Regions from separate parts of the Croceicoccus naphthovorans genome, predicted to be linked through region 2. Evidence: riboswitches for the same ligand, from Rfam matches in the RefSeq annotation. Region 2 holds a riboswitch; the other holds the start of a gene.
The links. Region 2 has a riboswitch for cobalamin ahead of AB433_RS08315 (TonB-dependent receptor plug domain-containing protein). Riboswitches for the same ligand answer to the same signal wherever they lie in the genome.

Region 1 (11,380 bases), 460 kb from region 2:
CCAAGAAGGTGGAGCGGGCCTGCGTTTCTGCCGGGTGCGCGCCCGAAACGCGGCGGTTTACGCCGCATGTCACGCTGGCGCGGCTTAACCGCAGCAGCGGCCCGGTGGGCGACTGGATGGCCCGGCACGGCGACTTTGCCTGTGCGCCGGTGCGGGTCGATCATTTCACTCTCTACGAAAGCACGCTGTCGCACAGCGGATCGCACTATGATCCGGTGGTGCGGTTCAGCCTTGCTTGAGGTCAACGTCGGCGACCAGCCCTTCGCGATAGTGGCAGGTGTAGCGCAGCACATAGACCGCATCGCGCATCGACACGATGGCCTCCTGCGCAAACCGGGCGCAAGATGCGCGGCAGGCCTCGGGGGACCATGTCGTATCCTGCATCATGATGATGTTCTGCACATAGTCGTTGGTCAGCCGGAACGTGCAGTCCAGCGCGGCGCGCTTGCGGATGTCGGTGACGTTCGGACGCTGCGCCGGTTCCGCGGCAAATGCGGGGGCGGCAAGGCCCGGCATAAAGGCCGCCAGCAGGATAAACGCGCGTTTCACCGGGCCTGTTTAGCCGCAGCAGGGCCGCCGCATCAAATGACAATCAGCGCCCGTTCCCCCGGTGACCCTGTCCAGGACACTTCGACCTGCCAGACGCGGGCGATCAGGTCGGGGGCCAGCGCCTTGTCCGGCGGGCCGTCGGCGGCGATGCGGCCCCGGTCCAGCACCACCACCCGGTCGGCATGGTTCATCGCGGCGGCAAGGTCGTGCAGCACGACGACGACACCGCGACCACGCTCCGCCTCTGCGCGCAATTGCCGGATCAGGCGGCGCTGGTGCGCAAGGTCCAGACTGGCGAGCGGCTCGTCCGCCAGCATCCAGCGCGGATCGCCCGCCAGCACCCGCGCCATCGCGGCCCGCGCCTTCTCTCCGCCCGACAATTGCGAGACGGGACGGTGGGCCAGCTGCTCAAGCTCCATCGCATGGATAGCCTCGGCCACGGCGGCGGCATCGGCCTCTCGTGTAGCCCACGCTGGGCGCCCCGGCACCGACCGCCACGGCAATCGGCCCAACCCGACGAGCGTTTCGACCGAGATGTCCCACGCGACGTCCGCCTGTTGCGGCAAATAGCCCAAGGTCCGCGCCCGTTCGCGCGGCGGGATCGCGGCGATGGCGCGGCCATCCAGTTCGGCCGTGCCGCTCTCCTCTGGCAACAACCCCGCCAATGCCGAGAGCAGACTGGACTTGCCCGCCCCGTTCGGCCCGCAGATCGCCGTCAGCTTTCCGGGTTCGATGGCCAGCGTCGCGCCTTCTACCACCATGCGCCGCCCGCGCCGGATCGACAGATCGTTCGCTGCCAGCATCACGCCAGCTCCCGCCGCAAGCGCAGCAGCAGCGCAAGGAAGAACGGCGCGCCCAGCAGCGACAGCGCAATGCCCAGTCTGAGCTCGCTCGCCATCGGCAAGACGCGGCACAGGGTATCGGCCAACAGCACCAGCAACGCACCGGCCAAGGCACTGGGCACGATCAGGGTGGACGGGCGGCGGTCGGTAAACGGACGCACCAGATGCGGCACCATCAGGCCGACGAAGCCGATGATGCCCGCCACCGCCACACCCGCCCCGATGACCAGCCCGATGCCGATCACGATCCACCATTGCAGCCGCTTCGCCTCTACCCCCAGCGACAGCGCCGCTGCCTCGCCCAATGTCAGGGCATCGAGCGAAGCCCCGGTGCGCCACAGCACCGCCAGACCCGCGAAAGTGAGCGGCGCGGCAATCCAGACGTCGGCCCAGCTACGGTCGGTCAGCGCGCCCATCAGCCACGTCACGATCTCGCTGGTGGCAAAAGGATTGGGCGAGAGCGAGATGGCAAGGCTGGTCAAGGTGCCCGCAAGGCTGGCGATCATCAGGCCCGCCAATGTAAACAGTGCGATACCGCCGGTCCGCCCGGCGATCAGCGCCAACAACGCCATCGCGCCCCCGGCCCCGACCAGCGCGAAACCGGGCAGAACGAAGGGCACGCTGGCAAGGCCGAGAAACAGCGCCATGACCGCGCCGAATGCCGCGCCGGGCGCAATGCCGAACAGGCCGGGATCGGCCAGCGGGTTGCGCAAGTATCCCTGCATCGCCGCGCCTGCGCCGCCCAGCCCCGCGCCGATGATCAGCGCCAACACCCCGCGCGGCAGGCGCAGTTCCATCAGGATCGTCGTCGCGTTCGGCACCGGATCGGCCCAAGGCGCGATCCACACCCGCCCCGCCAACAGCGACAGCGGAAGGACCAGCGCGATGCCCACCAGGAGAATGAGCGAGAGCCGCTTCATCGCAGCTCTCGCCAAATTTCAGCCAGCCGCCCCGCCGCTTGCGGGATCGTCGGCCCGCCGCACCATGTGAGGCGCGTGTCGAACGGTTCGGTCCGGTCCGCCAGCACCGCCAGTGCCGGGTGCGACTGCATCCGCCCCGCGCCCGCGTTCAGCACGACCGAAGGCGGATCGGCCAGCACATCCTCCAGCGGGACGACAGCACCCTGACCCAGCCCGCGTCCGACCGAGAAGTTGGTGAAACCGGTATGCGCCAGCAGGTCCGACACCAGCGTCGCCTCCCCCGGCACCAGTCCGCCCGCTTGCCAGATCAGCGCGGGCACCGGCTTTTCCGGCCCGGAAGGATCGGGGGCGGCATCGGCCAGCGCCGCATCGATCCGCGCCACCAGCGCCTCGCCCGCGTCTTGCCGACCGGCCAGCGCGGCGAGTTCGCGGACTTGCGCGCGGGCGTCCTCCACCGAAGCGATCGACCCGATCTTCACGACGCGCAGGCCCATGCGCCGCAGCGCCTGTTCGGTCGCGGGCGGCAGGAACGTGCCCGCCACCACCACATCCGGGGCCAGCGCGGCAATTTCCTCAGCGGCACCCGATGTCGCCGGAAACCTTCGCGCCAATGCCACATCCATCGAGGCACTGTCGGGATCGTGGCTGTAGTGCGAAACGGCCATCAGCCGCTCTGGCGCGACTTCGGCCAATATCGCGTCGGCGCAGGGATTGAGCGAGACGATCCCGGTTTCTTTTGGGTGTGGCCCCTCAGCGGGCATCGTCTCGCTCGTGGCAGGCGCGCAGGCGGTCAGCAGGATCGCTGCCAAAGCCCCCGTCGCGCCCACCTGTTTCGTCATGACCCGCTCACATCCGGAACCTTATCCCCGCATAGGCGCTGCGCCCCGCGGTCGCATAGCCCGCCGCCGTCTGATAGCCGCTGTCGAACAGGTTCTCGATCCTTCCAAACGCTTCTACCGGCCCGAACGGCAGCGATGCGCGCAAGTCGACCGTGGCGAACCCGTCCAGTTCGGTCGTGTTGTTGATGTTCTCGTAGCTATCGCCGACCAGCCGCGCGTCGGCACCCAGCGAGAGCAACCACGGCGTCTGCCAGTCGATCCACGCGGCCAGCGCATGGCGCGGGCGGCGACCCAAGTCGTTGCCCTCCGTAAAGCCATCGGGCGTGCGGTCCACCGCCTTGACGTAGCTATAGCTGGCCCCGGTCTGCAGCGTCGCCGATGGGCTGGCAGCCAGTTCCACCTCGAATCCCTCGGCGCGCGCGCGCGAGGTATTGTCGTAGTAGCCATAGGGCCGCGTGGCGCATAGCCCATCGGTAATGCCGAAGCATGAGGCAAAGCCGATCAGGTTGCGGCTGTCGCGGCGAAAGGCCGACAATGCGATAAACAGCGGCCCGCCGCGACTGCCCTTCTCGATCCCGATGTCATAGGCGCGGCTGGTTTCCGGCTGAACGTCCGGGTTCCCATAGTCGGAGAACAACTGGTACAGCGACGGCGCCTTGAAACCTTCGCCATAAGACGCGCGCAGGCGTACGTCGGAAACCAGATTGACCGTGCCGTTCGCGCCGAACGACCATTCGTCGCCAAAGCGCGAGTGATCGTCATAACGCACGCCCGCCGCAACCGAAGCCGCTTCGCCATACCAGCCAAGCAGCGCGTGGCCGCTGGTGGTGTTGGCCTTGGCATCGTCGCCGAAGGTGGTGTCGAACCGGGTCCATTCGCGATCCGCCCCGAAATCGAGCGCGACCTGCCCCGCCGGCGTGATCCGGCCGAACAATTCGGCCCGCTCGGAACGGCCTTTGTAGGCGTACTGGAATGCCTCGTCCTGCGCCGCGTCGTAATAACGCCGCCGCGTGTCCGAAAGCGCATAGCCCGCATCCAGCGTCAGCAGGTCGGTCGCATAGTGCAGCCCGGTGCGGCCCGAATACTGGCGCGTGCGCGAATAGTCTTCGGTATCGGCAAGGACATAGTCGGGCGCGGGAAACCCATCGAACTCGGTCCGCCCGTTGGCAAAGCGCCCGTTGGCAACAATCGCCAGCTCCGGCGTCAGGTCGTACCGCGCCCGCCCTGTCAGCTGCCACTGGCGGAACCCGTCATCCTCGGTGCCCGATGCCGCGCGGCTGAACCCGTCGGTGTCATAATACGATCCGGCCAGCCCTGCGGCGAGCGGGCCTTGCACCGTGCCCGCCGACAGCGTGGCGTATTTCGTATCGTCGCTGCCATACTCCAGCGATCCGGCCACGCCGTTATCGATCCGTGTAACGACGTTCATCACGCCCGAAATTGCGTCCGATCCCCAGACGACCGAATTCGACCCGCGCAGCAACTCGATCCGCTCGACATTGCCCGCCAGCAGGTTGCCGAAGTCGAACTGGTTGCCGATGTCGGACGCATCGTTGACGCGCACGCCGTCGATCAGGACCAGCAGGTCGTCCGCTTCACCGCCGCGCACGCGCACGCCGGTCAGAGAGCCCGGACCGCCCTCGCGGCTCTGCGTCACGCCCGGCAGGCGCGACAGCACGCGGGTCAGGTCGGGGCCCTGAATGCTCTCGATCTCGTCAAGGTCGACGACGCTGACCGGCTGGCCGGTGCTGTCGATCGACAGCGGCAACCCGGTGGCGACGACGACGATGGCATCGGACCCGCCCGACGCCGGGGGCGCGGGTTGGGCATATTCGATCTCTTGCGCCAAAGCAGGCTGGGCAAGTACGGTGGAACTCAACAGAAGCAAAATAGTACGCAAGGGGAACCTCCCATATGAACGACACGCGTCGCTCATGCGGGAAAGGCACACCATGCGCCCGTCTCGCTGCCCCCGGTACACCCCGCCCGCTGGCTCGAACGACCGGTATGGGCAGGTCTCCTGGCTTCCGGGTCGGGACCGTTGCTTCGCCTTCCCGGTTACCCAGTGGCACTTGAAGCACGGCTCGCCGGTTACAGTTGCGGGGGCAGCGCCGGATTGGCAGGATGTTTCCTGCGCACCGGCTTCCCTCTTCGTGCCTCGTCCCTTTCGGAAGTCGGCAACCCTTACCGTCGCGGCGGCCATTAGGTGCATTGCGGCAAACTGGCAAGCCTGCCTGTAAACGCCCCACTATTGCTATTGCGAACTGATTGCAAAGATAGTTAGCAATACCGACTTTTTGCCGGTTGCAATCCCGGTTTCACGGGCCTAGGGCCGACCACCGAAACGGGGCATGCGGTCCTTGCGGGCAATCCGTGTGCCATGACTATCAAGTTCACCCATCGCCCGCAGCGCGACAGGAGGAACAGGTTAAGATGGCACGCAAGAAGATCGCCCTGATCGGTAGCGGCATGATCGGCGGCACGCTCGCCCATCTGGCGGCGAAAAAGGAAATGGGCGACATCGTCCTGTTCGACATTGCCGAGGGCATGCCCCAGGGCAAGGCGCTCGACCTTTCGCAGTGCGGCCCGATCGAAGGTTTCGACGCAAACATCACCGGCACGAACGATTATGCCGACATCGCGGGTGCAGACGTCATCATCGTCACCGCCGGCGTGCCGCGTAAACCGGGCATGAGCCGCGACGACCTGCTGGGCATCAACCTGAAGGTCATGAAGTCGGTCGGCGAAGGCATCAAGGCCCACGCACCCGACGCGTTCGTCATCTGCATCACCAACCCCCTCGACGCGATGGTCTGGGCACTGCGCGAATTCAGCGGGTTGCCGCACAACAAGGTCGTCGGCATGGCCGGCGTGCTGGACTCGGCCCGCTTCGCCACCTTCCTTGCATGGGAATTCGGCGTTTCGGTGAAGGACGTGAACGCCTTCGTGCTGGGCGGCCACGGCGACACGATGGTCCCTGTCCTGTCCTATTCCACGATCAGCGGCATTCCCGTCACCGACCTCGTCAAGATGGGCAAGTCGACCGACGCGAAGCTGGACGAAATCGTGCAGCGCACCCGTTCGGGCGGCGGCGAAATCGTCGGCCTGCTCAAGACCGGTTCGGCCTATTACGCCCCGGCCACCAGCGCCATCGCGATGGCCGAAGCCTACCTTGGCGACCAGAAGCGCATCCTGCCCTGCGCCGCGCACCTGACCGGTGAATACGGCGTCGACGGTCTCTATGTCGGCGTACCCGCCGTGATCGGTGCCGACGGCATCGAACAGGTCGTGGAAATCGAACTGAACGACGAAGAAAAGGGCAACCTTCAGGTTTCCGTCGATGCGGTCAAGGAACTGCTCGAAGCCTGCAAAGGCATCGACGGCTCGCTGGCCTGATCGTCGCCCCGACAATAGTATAGTCTTTCCGGCCGCCCCGGCGCCTATTCGGTAATCCGGTGCGGCCACCCTCCCTCAGGAGAGCGATTTATGTCCATTCTCGTAGACAAGAATACCAAGGTCATCACCCAGGGCATGACCGGCAAGACCGGCAGCTTCCACACCGAAGCGGCGCTGGCCTACGGCACGCAGATGGTTGCGGGCGTGACCCCCGGCAAGGGCGGCACCACCCACCTCGACCTGCCGCAGTACGACACCGTGCACGAGGCGAAGGCCGCCACGGGCGCGACCGCCAGCTGCATCTATGTGCCGCCCGCCGGTTGCGCCGATGCCATCCTTGAGGCCATCGATGCCGAGATCGAGCTGATCGTCGCGATCACCGAAGGCGTTCCGGTGCTCGACATGGTTCGCGTAAAGCGCGCGCTGCAGGGTTCGAAATCGCGCCTGATCGGCCCGAACTGCCCCGGCGTGCTGACGCCCGGCGAATGCAAGATCGGCATCATGCCGGGTTCGATCTTCTCGAAGGGTTCGGTCGGCGTCGTGTCGCGTTCGGGCACCCTGACCTATGAAGCCGTGTTCCAGACCACGAACGCCGGCCTTGGCCAGACCACCGCGGTCGGCATCGGCGGCGACCCGGTCAACGGCACCAACTTCATCGACGTGCTGGAACTGTTCCTGGCCGACGACGAGACTAAGTCGATCATCATGATCGGTGAAATCGGCGGCAGCGCCGAGGAAGAGGCCGCGCAGTTCCTGAAGGACGAAGCCAAGCGCGGTCGCAAGAAGCCGATGGTCGGCTTCATCGCGGGCCGTACGGCACCTCCGGGCCGCCGCATGGGCCACGCCGGCGCCATCGTTTCGGGCGGCCAGGGCGGCGCGGACGACAAGATTGCGGCGATGGAAGAAGCGGGCATCCGCGTCTCCCCCTCGCCCTCGCTGCTCGGCGAAACGCTGGACGGTCTCCTCAAGGAAATCGCCTGACCTGAACACGGCACCGGGCGCGGCGGAGAGGGAAACGCCGCGCCCGATGTCCGAATTTTTTCCGGGACGATCCGGTCCCGGCGCATTTGTGGACCAGTGCCATGGGTAAAGAGAACCAGTCCTTCCTTCCCGAAATGGAGCCCGACGGCCCTCAACCGGGACCGTCGTGGGCCCGCAAGGGCTGGCCGCTGGACGATAGTGCCAGCAACGACCTGACCGCATCGCTCGATCCCACGCGGATGAAGGCCGAAATCAAGGCCGCCGCCGAGAAGAAGGGCGCAAAGCTCGACGAAAAGGCGGTCGAGGCCGCGTGCGACGATTCGGTTCGCGCCATGCTGCTGATCCGCACTTATCGCGTGCGCGGGCACCTGGCCGCCGATCTCGATCCGCTGGGCCTGACCAACCGCGATCTGCCTGCCGACCTGACGCCCGAATACCACGGGTTCGGCAAGGACGACCTCGACCGCCCGGTCTATATCGGCGGCAACCTGGGCCTTGAATGGGCGACGGTGAACGAGATCGTCGAAACCCTGCGCGCGAATTACTGCGGCAAGGTCGGCCTTGAATACATGCACATTGCCGATATCGAGGAACGCCGCTTCCTGCAGGAACGCATGGAAGGCAAGGACGCCTCGATCGACTTTACCCTGATGGGCAAGAAGGCGATCCTGCAGGCCGTTATCCGCGGCGAGCAGTACGAGAAGTTCCTCGGCAAGAAATACGTCAGCACCAAGCGGTTCGGCCTCGACGGCGGGGAATCGATGATTCCGGCGCTGGAATCGGTCATCAAGTACGGCGGGTCCGACGGGGTGAAGGAAATCGTGTTCGGCATGGCCCACCGTGGCCGGTTGAACATCCTCGCCAACGTGATGGCCAAGCCCTACAAGGTCATCTTCCACGAATTTTCCGGTGGCAGCGCCAACCCCGACGATGTCGGCGGTTCGGGCGACGTGAAGTACCACCTTGGCACCAGCACCGACCGCGAGTTCGACGGGACGAAGGTGCACATGAGCCTTGTGCCCAACCCCTCTCACCTGGAGACGGTGGACCCCGTCGTGCTCGGCAAGGTCCGCGCGCAGCAGCGGTTCCATGACGACATCGGTTTCGACGAAAAGGGCCAGCACAAGCATCGGCAGGTCCTGCCCGTCCTGATCCACGGAGACGCGGCCTTTGCCGGTCAGGGGATCGTCTGGGAATGCCTCGGCTTTTCCGGCATTCGCGGGTACAATACCGGCGGCTGCATCCACTTCATCATCAACAACCAGATCGGGTTCACCACCAGCCCGCAGTTCGCGCGATCCTCGCCCTATCCGTCCGACGTGGCGAAGGGTGTCATGGCGCCGATCCTGCACGTCAATGGCGACGATCCGGAGGCGGTGACCTTCTGCTGCAAGCTGGCCATCGAATATCGCCAACGCTTCGGCCGCGATATCGTCATCGACATGTGGTGCTATCGCCGGTTTGGCCATAACGAGGGTGACGAGCCCAGCTTCACGCAGCCGCTGATGTACAAACAGATCCGCAAGCATCCGGGCGTCGGTTCGCTCTATGCCGAACGACTGCGTGCCGAAGGCGTGATCGACGATAGCTTCGAGCAGGACGCGATCGACAGCTTTACCAACCTGCTGGAAGAAGAGTTTGAGGCGGGCAAGACCTACAAGGCCAATCAGGCCGACTGGTTCGGCGGACGCTGGGCGGGCATGAACAAGCCTGCCGACCCCGAAACCGCGCGCCGCAACATCGCGACGGGGATCGAGGGTAAGCTGTTCGACGGCCTTGGCCGCACGCTGACCACCGTTCCCGACGATGTGCAGGTCCACAAGACGCTGAACCGCGTGCTGGATGCAAAGCGCGACATGTTCGCGGGCGGCACCGGTTTCGACTGGGCGACGGCAGAGGCACTGGCCTTTGGGTCTTTGCTGGCCGAAGGCTTCTCGGTCCGGTTGTCGGGTCAGGATTCGGGGCGCGGCACGTTCAGCCAGCGTCACGCGGTCTGGGTCGATCAAGAGACTGAGGCGAAGTACATCCCGCTGTGCCACGTGCCGCACGGCCATTTCGAGGTCTATGACAGCCCGCTTTCAGAATATGGCGTGCTGGGCTTCGAATATGGCTATGCTCTGGCCGATCCCAAAAGCCTCGTCCTGTGGGAAGCGCAGTTCGGCGATTTCGCCAACGGCGCGCAGATCATGATCGACCAGTACATCGCCAGCGGCGAGGCGAAGTGGCTGCGCGCCAACGGTCTCGTCATGCTGCTGCCGCATGGTTACGAAGGCCAGGGGCCGGAGCATTCCTCCGCGCGTCTGGAACGTTTCCTGCAACTGTGCGCGGGCGACAACATCCAGGTGTGCAATATCACCGAACCGGCGAACTATTTCCACGTTCTGCGCCGCCAGATGCTGCGTCCGTTCCGCAAGCCGCTGATCATCATGACGCCCAAGTCGTTGCTGCGCCATCCGATGGCGAAGTCGGCGAAGGAAGCGTTCCTTGGCGAAAGCCACTTCCGCCGCATCGTGTCGGACACGACCGAAATCGCGGACAAGGACGTTAAGCGCCTCGTACTGTGTTCGGGCAAGGTCGCATACGACCTGATCGAGGCGCGCGACGCCGCAGGGCTGACCGATACCTCGATCGTGCGGATCGAACAGCTCTATCCCTTCCCGGGAGAGCCGCTGGCGCTGCGCCTGTCGCGCATGACCAACCTTGAAAAGGTGGTGTGGTGTCAGGAAGAACCGAAGAACAACGGTTCGTGGTTCTTCGTCGAAAACCAGATCGAACAGGCATTGTCAGAGGCCGGGGCCCCGGTATCGCGCGCCCGCTATGCCGGACGCGCGCCCTCGGCATCGCCCGCGACGGGCCTCGCCAGTCGTCATGTCGAACAACAGAACGCACTGGTTGCGGATGCCCTCGGCCTCTCGGTCGAAGATGTCATCGCGGCCCGCCAGAAATAAGCTCGTAAAGGGAACGAACCGATGAGCACCGAAGTCAAAGTCCCCGTACTGGGCGAATCGATCACCGAAGCCACCATTGGCGAATGGCTGAAAAAGCCCGGCGAGGCGGTGAAGCAGGACGAGCCGATCTGCAGCCTTGAAACCGACAAGGTCGCAATCGACGTCAACGCGCCGGTCAGCGGCGTGATGGGCGAAACCATGGTCGGCGAAGGCGAAACCGTCACCGTCGGCGCGGTTATCGCGACGATCACCGATGGCGCGGGTGCGGGAGACAAGCAGGTTGCCCCGCGTGAGAACGCGACCGCATCGGTCCCGTCTCAGTCCGAACCGGAAGCGTCGGACGACGACGCCGTCGTCCTGTCACCCGCAGTGCGCCGCGCGGTTCTGGAACACGGCATCGACCCCAGCAAGGTCAAGGGCACCGGCAAAGACGGCCGCCTGACCAAGGAAGACGTGCTGGCCGCCGCCGAGGCGAAGAAGAGCGGTTCGGCCGCCGCACCCGCAGCCGCGCCGGCACCCGCCGCCAGCGAGCCGGCCGGTTCGGGCCGCAATGTCGAGCGGGTGAAGATGACCCGTCTGCGCCAGACGATCGCCAAGCGGCTCAAGAGCGCGCAGGACACCGCCGCCCTGCTGACCACGTTCAACGACGTGGACATGAGCGCGGTGATGGAGGCGCGCGAAAAGTACAAGGACCTGTTCGCCAAGAAGCACGACGTGCGCCTGGGCTTCATGGGCTTTTTCGCCAAGGCCGCCTGCCTTGCGCTGAAAGACGTACCCAGCGTCAACGCCCAGATCGAGGGCGACGAAATCCTCTACCACGATTTCGTCGACATCTCGGTTGCGGTTTCGGCCCCGAACGGGCTGGTCGTGCCGGTGCTGCGCGACGCCGACAAGAAGAGCTTTGC
Region 2 (11,380 bases):
CCGTTCCACCTCGGTCCCGGGAATGAAGCACTGCACGGGCGGGGTGCCGGTGGTGGGGCAATAGGCAAAATCGATGAGGTTTTCGCTTTTCCGCTCAAAATAGGTGACGGAAACGAAGGCGCGGTCATTGGCCAGACGCTGCTCGATCCCGGCTTCCCACCCCTTTGCGCGTTCAGGTTGCAGATCCTCCGATCCGTATTGCGTGAACAACTGGTAGAGCGAAGGCGCCTTGAACCCTTCCGAATAATTGCTGCGCACGACGGTGCCACCATCTCCGGGCGCGAAGCTGGCGCCAAGGCTGACAACCGTATTGCCGCCAAACAGCGAATGGTCGTCGTGACGAACGCCGCCTTCGGCCGTGAACCCTTGCGCCGGTGTCACGCGCGCCTGTGCATAGATGCTGTCGATATCGGCTTGTGCACGCGTTGCGCTGACCGGATCGGTAGTATTGCGGGGCGATGCGGTTCGCATCCGCTGTTCCTCCCGCTCCGCTCCGAATGCCACGTCGATGGCATCGGAAATGTCCAGTCCGCCCTGATACTCGTAACGCCGCGTTCGGCCCTGCGCATCGAAGGTTTGTGCGCGGACCGTGCGATCGGGATCGAAATTGTCGCGATCCGTCCGGTTTTCGATGAAGGCGAAGCGGTTGTTGAAGCGCCCGTCCAGAAAGGCCGCTTTCAGCCCGGAATAGGCAGACCATACTTCGGTCAGTCCGTAGGCTCGGCTGTCGCCTGAGAATCCGTCGAAATCATTGCGCCCGCTCGCATAGTATCCGCGCAGGTCGAGCGAAAGGTTCGGCGTGAGCCTTGCCGTCAACGTGCCGCTGCCCGATTGGCGACGGTATCCGTCGCGCTCTGTTCCCGTGTCGCGGGCGGAAATGCCGTCGGTGGTGAACGTGCTGCCCGCGATGCGCCAGTCGATAGCCTTGCTGCGGCCGCCTGCTCCGGCACGGGCGCTCAGCGTATTGCGTGATCCGCCTTCGATCGCAACGCGCCCTTCCAGCGGCGCGTCGGGACGGGCGCTGACGACGTTAACGACGCCCCCGATGGCATTGCTTCCCCACAGTACCGACTGCGGACCGCGCAGGATTTCTATCCGTTCGATGTCGTCGGCAAAAAGGCCGCCGAAATCGGCGCCGCCGTCCGTGGTGGAGGCATCGGAAAGGCGCATGCCGTCGATGACCAGAACGCTGTGCCCCGCATCGGCACCGCGCACGCGCAGTGACGTGGCCGCACCATAGCCGCCGTTGCGGGACATGCTGATGCCGGGGGTGCGGACCAGAATGTCGGTAATGGAAATTGGCTGTTCAGCCTCGATCTCATCAAGGTCGAGCACGGTTACAGACGATGCGACACGGTCGATTTCCACCGGCATGCGAAGCGCGGCTACGACGATTTCGTCCGAAGCCGTGTCTGCCTGAGCGGCAGGTGTAATCGAAAGTCCGGCGGCGATGGCCGGGATGGTCAGGAAACGGTATTCGGGCATGAACAATCCCCACAAGTGACAAGACGCCACGCGCGGATCGCACCGGGGGAACAGCCTTTACGCAGCACGCACAGGCCATCCCGCCCGGCACGCGCCGCGCGAGGCAATGGCTGTCGTTTCGCGAGGGAACTTCCCCGTTCGGCCGGCACACCCTGTCCGGACGAAGAACGACGGCGTCAGGCAGGTCTCCTGGCTTGCGGGTCGATGCCGGTTCGGCCGCCTTCTCGGGGCTTTTGAAACCCCAATGGCATGAAGGCCGATGGCTCTCCGCTCACAGTTGCAGGGGCAGCCGCGGTCTTGAACCGCGTTCCCTTTGAATCCCCTTGCGGGGAACCTGTCGCTTGGCGCGGCGGGTAGGCGAGCGAATGCGATATGACAAGCCACTTATGCTTGCATGGCGCGCGCGCCGCGCCTATCGACAGGCGCGTAACGGGTGCCCGCAAGGGCTTAATCGGGAAGTCCGGCAGGGTGGTTCAGGTCATCCGCATCCGGCACTGCTCCCGCAACTGTGACTGGTGAGCGTTTCGCCATTATGCCATTGGAAAGAAGCATTTCTTTCCGAGAAGGCGGTGATTTCGCGTTGAACCGGTAAGTCAGGAAACCGGCCCGTTGCCGTCGTTCTTCGCCCGGGCGGGATGTACCGGACGAACTAGGGGCCGATCCCTTGCTGGACGACACGTGTGTGTGCGTTGAAAGGGAGGGCCGCGTCATTCGGCACTCGCAAAGAATGTTGCGCGCCACGATTTGTCGTCGTGGCCTTTCCGTCCCGTCGCTTTGCGCGGCGGGCAACGCATCGTTGTATCCGAAATGGAGATCGATGATGACTGCCTTGCTTACCCAATCCGCGCCGCGCCCTGCCATCCGGCGGTTCGATGCGATACTGTTCGCCGTCCTCGCCACCGTGATGCTGGCGACGCGGCCCCATTCGCTCAGCGAATATATCCACCTTCCAGAGACCAGTCTCGCAAGCTTTCTTGTGGCTGGTTTCTACATTCGCTCGCACCTTGCTTTCCCCGCGCTCTTCGCACTGGGTTTCGCGATCGACGTCGTGACGATCAACCTGATGGGCGGTTCGGACTTCTGCTTTACCGCTGCCTACTGGATGCTGCTGCCCGCTTATGGCGTAATGTGGATGGCCGGCCGGTTCGGCGCCGCTCGCATCGGCATTACCCCGGCTCGCTTGCCTGCGCTGATTGCAATCCTGTGCGGTGCGGCGCTGATATCCAACGCGTTTTCCAGCGGCGGTTTCTATGCGTTGAGCGGCCACTTCCCCGATGCAACCATCGCAGGCTGGCTGCCGCGGCTAGAGCGGTATTTCCCCGGCACGCTTATTGCCACGCTGAGCTGGGCGGGCATCGCGGCGGTCGCGCACATCATGGCCGAGAGGCTGGCTGGATGGACCGTTCCGGACAGCAGCCGGTGACCGGCGCCGACAAGAACGCGATCAACCTCCGTCACAAGACCCGCACCGCAAAACACAAGCAGGTCGTGGACAAGCGAATCGCCGCAGCCAAGGTCGACAAGGGCTTGCTCCTCGTCATCACCGGGAACGGAAAGGGCAAGTCATCCTCTGCGTTCGGCATGGTGGCCCGCACTTTAGGCTATGGCCTCAAGGCCGCGGTGTTCCAGTTCATCAAGGGCAAGGAGGAAGTGGGCGAGCGCGCATACTTCGTCCGTGATCCGAACATGCGCTGGGAACGCTGCGGTGAAGGATTCACCTGGGAAACGCAGGATCGGGACCGCGACATCAGCGCCGCACGAGCCGGTTGGGAAAAGGCGAAAGAGGCTCTGGCCGATCCGACAGTCCATCTCGTCGTGCTCGACGAACAGACCTACCTGGTGAATTACCGCTACCTATCCTTGGAAGAGATCATGCCCGCGATAGAGGCGCGCCCGGCGATGCAGCATGTCGTCATCACCGGGCGCGCCGCGCATGACGTGTTCGTCGAAGCCGCCGATACGGTCAGCGCAATCCGCGATGTGAAGCACGCCTTCCGGGCAGGAGTAAAAGCCCAGCAGGGCATCGATCTGTGAGCGGGGCGGTGCAATGTCCTGCACTGCTGGTCGCGGCAACAGCATCAGGTCAGGGCAAGACGACGGTCACCGCTGCGTTGGCCCGTCGTTATCGCAATGCCGGGCTGCGGGTGCGCGTCTTCAAATGCGGGCCTGATTTTCTGGACCCCAAGATTCTTGAGCAGGCTAGCGGACACGCTGTCTACCAGCTCGACCTCTTTATGGTTGGCGAGGATGAGTGCCGACGCCTCCTATTCGAAGCGGCGAACGAGGCCGATATCCTTCTGGTCGAAGGGGTCATGGGCCTATTCGACGGTGATCCATCGAGTGCGGATATCGCCGCGCGCTTCGGCTTGCCAGTTCTGGCCGTCATCGACGCTTCGGCCATGGCTCAGACTTTCGGTGCAATCGTACACGGGTTGAGCGAATACCGCGACGACGTCCACGTCCATGCCGTGATTGCCAACAAGGTGGCAGGCAGCAGACATGCCGATATGCTCCGAGAGAGCATGTCGAAGACTGTGCAGTGGTTGGGCGCGATAGAACGCGACGCCGTCCCTGTCGTGCCATCCCGGCATCTGGGACTTCTGATGCCACGTGAGATCGAAGATATCGACCAACGCCTAGACGATTGCGCCGAAGCGTTACCGGCGAGCGTAGATACTCTTCCACCGCCTGCGACATTCGAGGGCGGTCTATCCCACAGTTGGTTCGGCAACGAGTTAAAGGGGGTGCGCATCGCTATCGCCCGCGACGCATGTTTTGCCTTTATCTACCCCGACAACGTGAACCTACTGGTTGAGTTGGGGGCGGATTTATACTTCTTTTCTCCGCTGGCGGACGACAGGGTGCCAGAGTGCGATGCAATCTGGCTGCCCGGCGGGTATCCGGAATTGCATGGCGAAACCTTGTCGGCAAATCACGGATGGCAACGTGATCTTCAGCGACACCATGCGCAGGGAAAGCCGATCTTGGCTGAATGCGGCGGCATGATAGTCTGCACTGAGGAACTGGTGACCGTGGAGGGGACCAAGCATCCGATGATTGGCATCATGCCGGGCCGTGCAATTATGCAGAGGCGGCTGAGCGGTCTAGGCCTTCAGGAACTCACGCTACCCCATGCCAAGCTTCGCGGGCACAGCTTTCACTATTCGCGGCTAAAGACAAATCTTGATCCCTTCACTCATTCGCGCAATCCGAACGGTGGTCGTGACGAGGCAGTGTACCGCCATGGGTCGCTTTTAAGCAGCTATATTCATCTTTATTTCCGATCCGATCCGGCGGTGATGGCTGAGATGTTCTCCGGGCGCTTTTGCGCCCCATGATCTCGCACGTTCCTTGGTCGAAATCCATGCCCGAAAGCTGCCGTTCGTTCACGATTGAGCTGGTGGCAATTTTGCGCCTCCACTCCGGTTGTTCTGCCTCGCGGCCCATTTTCTGAAAGGCGGACATCAGGTTCGCTGAGCCTTGAGCACCGGCGCAGATAGCTTGTCCGGGCTGATCCGGGGCAGCTAGCAACCTGCCTTCGCCTACTCGCCCAATTTTCCCCAAAGAGGTGCGTTGTCGGCATAGCCAGCGGAGCCGAGCGGTGAGGATTCCCTCTCGGCGACACTGTGAGAGGCGGTCCTCATGCGCGATGTCCTGGCCGAAGAAGAATTTTCAAACTGGTTTGCACGGTTCCTTCCGGATCCCTTTGCCCGCCATCTCGCGTGTTTGCACACGCCGGCGGATTTGAGCGATCGAACCGATGGGCGGCTGGCGCATCTGGATGGTCTCAACCTGTCGCGAGCATTGGCTGGCGACATTCGCCCGCCTGGCATTGGAGCTTGACGATGAGGCCCCTTTACCCAGCGATAGTCGTGGCAACTTGAATTCGCCAAGATCGCGAGCCAGAATGCGCTTGCCGGCTTGGCACTTCTGAAAGGGACGGGATGCGACCGCTTGATCGGGCTACGAAATGAGCGGACCGCCATCAGTAAGTGACGGCGAGTCCGTGCGGCGGCTTAATATCAATCTTCTATATCCGCTCGATGCAATCCTCCATGCCCCGACTTTAACAGAAGCCGGCCGCCGCGTACGGCTTAGCCAGTCGGCGATGAGCCATGCGCTCCGCCGCCTGCGAGAACATTTCAGCGACGACCTTGTCATCCATGCGGGCGGCGAACAGCAACTCACCCCGCTTGGCCTCGCGCTCAAAGGTGAGGTACGACGAGTGCTACGAGACGTAGATGGGGTATTCAATTACGCGCTGTCCTTCGATCCGCTAACAAGTTTGGGCACTGTCACCGTTGCCGCTTCGGATGTCGTGGAGCAGATGTTGTTAGGGCCGGTCGTCCGACGGCTGCTGGCCGCTGCCCCCGGTCTTTCGGTCGACGTCATTCCACTCGATTTGTCGGCACCCCATCAAGCGCTCAATCGAGGGGCCGACCTGCTTCTGCTACCACAAGACGTTGCATTGGCGGAACTCGAAACCTTGCCCATCCTGACGGAACATGTGTCCTGCATGATTTGGACCGGCCATTCCTCGCTGGCCGGACAGTACGAGATTGATGACGCAGAATACCGTGCCGCACGCCATGTTGTGGCTCGTGACGAAAGGACGCCGGTTCTCACCGTCAACCCGCACACAGTCGAATTGCTGAACGCGCGCCGTATCGCCATGCGCACCAGTTCGCAGGCCGCATTGCCCGCCATCGTCATCGGCAGCGATCTCGTCGCTACTGGCAGCGTCTGGCTTTTTCAGCACTTTGCCGAAACAATGCCGGTGAAAGTGCTTTCGGCTCCTTTCGAAAGGGAGGTAACATTGATCGTCGCGCAGTGGGCCGCGCACCGGCGGCGCGATCCGATGGTGGCGTGGTTTGTCGAACAGATTGAAAGCTATGTTGCGCTCTTCACCAACACCGCCAGGAAACAAGGTGATCGATCGCGTTCATGACGTCCATGAGCACTTCGAATTTGCCTGCACCTCGAACGCTGCATAGCCTTTCCACGACGGCACGATCCCGCTGGTAAGCCAAAGTCGGGCCACAGCTATAATAACGCCGTCGTTCAGGGGGGCGCGGCTGCGGTCGCACCCGAATTGAGAAGCGACTGCCTTTTCTGCCGCAAGGCAGCATCGTCCAGTAACCGGTGTTCCGCTTTGGCGGGCGGGTGCTTGCACTCGCACGGGGCTGTCGTTTGGCTATCAAGGAGGTCTATCCATGTTGCATATGACTGCCAGAATCCACTCTCTGCTCGGGGCCGCAAGCCTTGGCATCATGGCTGCGGCCGCCACCGCGCCGACGTCCGCCATGGCGCAACAGGCCGCGTCAATCGACTTGCCCGCCATGCCCCTGGCCGATGCGCTGCGCACGATTGGCGAACGGACCAACACCCCGGTGGATTTCGATCCCGACGCGGTTCGCGGCGTGACCTCGCAGCCCGTCAGCGGCGCCATAGGCGCAAATGCCGCGGTACGCGCCGCCATCCGAGCCACGAATCTTGCTGTGCTCCCCGATGACAATGGTGGATTGACCGTCGTCAACGGCATTGTAGTCAGGGCACGCCGTGACGAGGCCGAAACGAGCATCCTCGTGCGCCAGACCTCCACCTCGGACCGCAACGGCCTCAGCCTGCGCGATCAGCCGCGCAACACGCAGGTCATCTCCGCCAAGACGATCGAGGAGCAGCAGGCGCTCAACATTACCGACATCCTGCGCAACGCGGGCGGCGTGTCGGCGCAGTTGAACAACCCGAACAGCGGCGCGTCGTACACCGTGCGCGGCTTTGCCGCCTCTGGCCTCGTCAACGGCCTGTCGACCGGGTCGCAGTATGGCGTAAACGCGGGCGCGGACCAACCGATTGCCAATATCGAGCGGGTTGAAGTCCTGAAAGGTCCCGATGCCCTTCTGGCCGGGTTCGACAACCTGGGCGGCAACGTCAACGTGGTGACCAAGAAGCCGAGCGCCGACCCGCGGCTCGCGGTCAGCCTCGACGTCGGCTCCTTCGGGCTGGTGCGCGGCGTGATCGATGGCAACACCGCAATCACCGACAATGGCAAGCTTTCGGCCCGCGTCATTGCCAGCAAGCAGACGATGGATCACAATTATGGCGGCTACACTGGTAACGATGACGCCTTGTTTGCCCCGACGCTGCGTTTCAAGGACCGGCTGACCGATATAATCTTGGGCGCAAGCCTTTCCGAATCAGAGACGGGGATCGGGGCATATACCCTGTTCGACCGCACCACGGGCGAAATCGTCGAGCGCGATCCTTCGATCCCGATCTATTCGCCCGACGCCGATCTGGAGGCGAAAACCGCACGCTTTTATTTCGACCTGACGCGCCAGATCGTCCCCGGCATCGAGATCGTCGCGCGCGGATTGCACGACGACGTCACGCTTTTGGCGCAAGCGCCGTCGCTGGGGTACGGTCGCAACGGGCTGACCTTGGCGTACAGCGGCTCTCAGCAAAAAGGCAAAACGGATTCCTTCGATGGGTTCGTCCGGGTCACGGCGGATATCGGAGATTTCCTGAACGCAAAGTTCAACGTCGGATACAATTACAGCTCCGGCACGACCGTACAGCGCAGCGGCAGCGACTATATTCAAATCGTCAATCCGCCGCTTGGCGAGAATACCACTGTTCCGGTGATTCCCTTCCCACCACTGGGTGATCCTCTCTTCGAGAGCAAGGGCAAGCAGGAAGCGGTCTACGGCCAGGCACTGCTCGATTTCGGGATGGTCAAGCTGATCGGCGGCCTGCGCAAGAACTGGTTCGAAACGTCGATCACGTTCCTGATCCCCGGCATCCCGCCGGGCGTTCCGCAAAAAGAGAACGGCATTACGCCCAATGCGGGTATTATCTTCGACGCGACTGATTGGTTGTCGCTTTACGCCAACTATTCGCGCGGCGAACAGGCGGTATTCACGCAAAGCCTGAATGGCGACATCCTGCCGAATATCGAGACGACCAACAAGGAAGCGGGCGTCAAGCTTGACCTGTTTGGCGAAAGGGCGACGATCAACGCGTCCTACTTCGATATCCAGCAGGACAACACGATAGACTTTAGAGGACCCGCGATCGGCTTCGTATCCGCCCCTGGTCAGCGCGGGCGCGGTTTCGACGTCAATGTCGCCGGACAGATCCTGCCGGGCTGGACCGTTCTGGGCTCTTATACGCACACTAATTTCAAGTTGCTGACGGTAACGTCCTTCCAGACGGACGTGGCGCGCCAGCCGCAGGATACCTACAGCCTCTACACGACCTACCGCACCCGCCTGTCGGACGATATCAGTGGCGGGTTCGCAGCGGGGCTTTACGGTCGGTCAAGTTCCTATGCCGATCGGCTGGGACAGTATGTCGTGCCGGCGGCGCGGCAGGTCGACCTGAACGCTTTCGTCACCGTTGCCGGGTTCGACGTGAACCTGGGCGTGCGCAATGTGTTCGATCGGCGCAACTACAACACCACTTCCACCGATACCTACGTTCCTGTGGACGAGCCGCGCAACGTTCGGCTTTCCGTTACCAAGCGCCTCTTCTGATCGGGTATACCTGACGGATGATGCCGCAACCTGCCAATGTCGAGGAGACCCGCCGCGAGGCGGTGACGTGACCCCCAGCTTTCCCCCAGCTGGGATTAGAGCCGGGCGGTTGTTTTGCGCATAAGCGCGGTTGAAGCAATGGCCTGCGTAGCGGAGCCCGTAGGGCGTAGCGAAGCAGGCCATTGCTTATTCAGTTCGGCGGCGAACGCCGCCGGTGTTGCGTAGCCAAGCGATGAGTGCGGTCGCTCCCGGTTGTAATCATCCACCCAGGCAGCGATCTCGACACGGGCATGGGCCATGCTCAAGAACAGCGTCTCGTTGAGCAGTTCGTCCCGCATGCGACCGTTGAAGCTCTCGACATAGCCGTTCTGCATCGGCCTTCCGGGCGCGATATAATGCCACTCGACGCCGATCTCGCCGCACCATGCCAGCACGGCGTTGCTGGTGAGCTCGGTTCCGTTGTCGCTGACGATCATGCCGGGCTTGCCACGCTGGGCGATCAGCTCGGTCAGCTCGCGAACGACACGGCGACCAGAGATCGACGTGTCCGGCACCGCTGCCAGGCACTCCCGGGTCACGTCATCGACCACGTTGAGCACACGGAACCTCCTGCCCGACGCCATCTGGTCGTGCACGAAGTCGAGGCTCCAGCGCTGGTTCGGCAGGGCCAGAACCGGAGCAGGAGATCTGGTCCCGACAGCACGCCTGCGGCTGCGTCGCCGCCTCACCGCCAGACCCTCCTCCTTGTAGAGCCGCTGGGTCTTCTTCCGGTTGATCATGATCCCCTCACGGCGCAGCAGGATATGCAGACGGCGATAGCCGAACCGGCGGCGCTGGTTGGCCAGCTCGCGCAGCTTCTCACGCAGACCCGCATCATCGTCCCGGGTGGAACGGTAACGCACGCTCTTGCGATCGGCATCGATGACACGGCACGCCCGCCGTTCGCTCATCCCGTGGCAGGCCCGGAGATGAGCCACAGCTTCCCGCATGGCGGCGGGCGTCAGAACTTTTTTGCCAGCAGATCCTTCAACGCCACGTTGTCCAGCATCGTGTCGGCCAGCAGCCGCTTGAGCTTCGCGTTCTCGCTCTCAAGCTCCCTCAGCCGCCGGGCCTCGGACACCTCCAGCCCGCCATACTTCGACTTCCAGTTGTAGATCGTCGCTTCCGACACCCCGTGCTGCCGGGCCAGGTCAGCGGTCTTCGCGCCAGCCTCGGCCTCCTTCAGCACGCCGATGATCTGCTCTTCTGTAAACCTCGTTCGCTTCATCTCGTCCGTCCTTCTGTCAGGGCCGGACTCTAATCGAGACTGGAGGAAAATCAGGGGGTCACGTCACCGATAGCATCGTTTCGGCCAGCATCATGAAGCGAGGCGTAATGCCCGCTCCTGAAAGCGTCAGGCTCTGCGATCCCGTGGCGGTCTGACTGTCTATCACCCCAGCCTTAGCAGAAGCGTGGCCCCCGAAATTCATGGCGATGTATCCGACGTACCCCCCGCACTGTCCGTATCCGATACCGTGAAACTGGTGTCGTTGGCAGCAGAAACCGTCACTCGGTAATAGGCTGGAGATGCCGAACTGGCTGGCTATACAATAGCCCCGGTGGAGGAAAGAACGCCCACTTTCTCGACCGGATTGACGTTGTTAAACGCCCTGTGCCCGCTTCCGCATTGGCTTATCGTCGACCCGTCATAAGATGCATACACCCGTGAAGCGGAGCAAGCCAAGATGGCTGAACTGGCTAGCCAGTATTTGGCTAACGCTGCGAATCCTGTTTTGGCTAACAAAGCAAAAGGCACTGATAATGCGCCATAAATTAGGCATTGTGGTGCGCCCGACAGGATTCGAACCTGTGGCCCCCAGATTAGGAATCTGGTGCTCTATCCTGCTGAGCTACGGGCGCCCCGCAAGCGCGTTTAGTCTGCGCGTGTCAGCCTGACAACCAGTTGTATTGCAGGCTTCAGTTTACCGCGTCGGGCGGGGTCAGCGGGAATAGCAGCGGAGCGATCTCGACGCCCTCGTCGATCAGGTCCTCCACCTCTTCGCGCGTAGCTTGGCCGTGGATCGCTTCCGCATCGCGCTCTCCATAATGGATCGCACGCGCCTCCTCGGCAAATTCACCGCCCACCCAGCGGGATTTTTCCAGCGCCGCCTTCTGCACTTCGGCCAGTTTGGCAAAAACCTCGCGCACTTCGGGCGTGATATTGGCGACCGGTGCGGGCGGCGATCCCGTCATGGGCACGGATTGCGAATCCGGTGCCGGATCGGGCCGTCTGATCGGGGCCTCTACAACCTGATTGCCTTTACGCCCGACTGCAGGGGCCATCACAGCCTTGCCGACATTGGGCGAGCCGCATTCTGGGC

Region 1: another riboswitch for cobalamin. It lies ahead of AB433_RS05925 (TonB-dependent receptor plug domain-containing protein); the one in region 2 lies ahead of AB433_RS08315 (TonB-dependent receptor plug domain-containing protein).

What each region holds. Positions count from the first base shown of each region.
Region 1 covers NZ_CP011770.1:1,162,831-1,174,210, reverse strand. The annotation lists gene thpR (RNA 2',3'-cyclic phosphodiesterase) at 1-239, shown strand, start outside; gene AB433_RS05945 (hypothetical protein) at 226-549, opposite strand; gene AB433_RS05940 (ABC transporter ATP-binding protein) at 582-1,352, opposite strand; gene AB433_RS05935 (FecCD family ABC transporter permease) at 1,352-2,311, opposite strand; gene AB433_RS05930 (ABC transporter substrate-binding protein) at 2,308-3,150, opposite strand; gene AB433_RS05925 (TonB-dependent receptor plug domain-containing protein) at 3,158-5,029, opposite strand; cobalamin riboswitch at 5,144-5,351, opposite strand; gene mdh (malate dehydrogenase) at 5,584-6,546, shown strand; gene sucD (succinate--CoA ligase subunit alpha) at 6,637-7,527, shown strand; gene AB433_RS05910 (2-oxoglutarate dehydrogenase E1 component) at 7,629-10,475, shown strand; gene odhB (2-oxoglutarate dehydrogenase complex dihydrolipoyllysine-residue succinyltransferase) at 10,497-11,380, shown strand, end outside.
Region 2 covers NZ_CP011770.1:1,620,794-1,632,173, reverse strand. The annotation lists gene AB433_RS08315 (TonB-dependent receptor plug domain-containing protein) at 1-1,485, opposite strand, end outside; cobalamin riboswitch at 1,648-1,838, opposite strand; cobalamin riboswitch at 1,900-2,109, shown strand; gene AB433_RS08310 (hypothetical protein) at 2,306-2,908, shown strand; gene cobO (cob(I)yrinic acid a,c-diamide adenosyltransferase) at 2,881-3,519, shown strand; gene AB433_RS08300 (cobyrinic acid a,c-diamide synthase CobB) at 3,516-4,823, shown strand; gene AB433_RS08295 (DUF2891 family protein) at 5,128-5,328, shown strand; gene AB433_RS19450 (LysR family transcriptional regulator) at 5,456-6,433, shown strand; gene AB433_RS08285 (TonB-dependent siderophore receptor) at 6,699-9,020, shown strand; one part of gene AB433_RS08280 (IS3 family transposase) at 9,116-10,035, opposite strand; one part of gene AB433_RS08280 (IS3 family transposase) at 10,035-10,287, opposite strand; gene AB433_RS20475 (hypothetical protein) at 10,346-10,489, opposite strand; tRNA gene AB433_RS08270 (tRNA-Arg) at 10,843-10,919, opposite strand; gene AB433_RS08265 (DUF1178 family protein) at 10,977-11,380, opposite strand, start outside.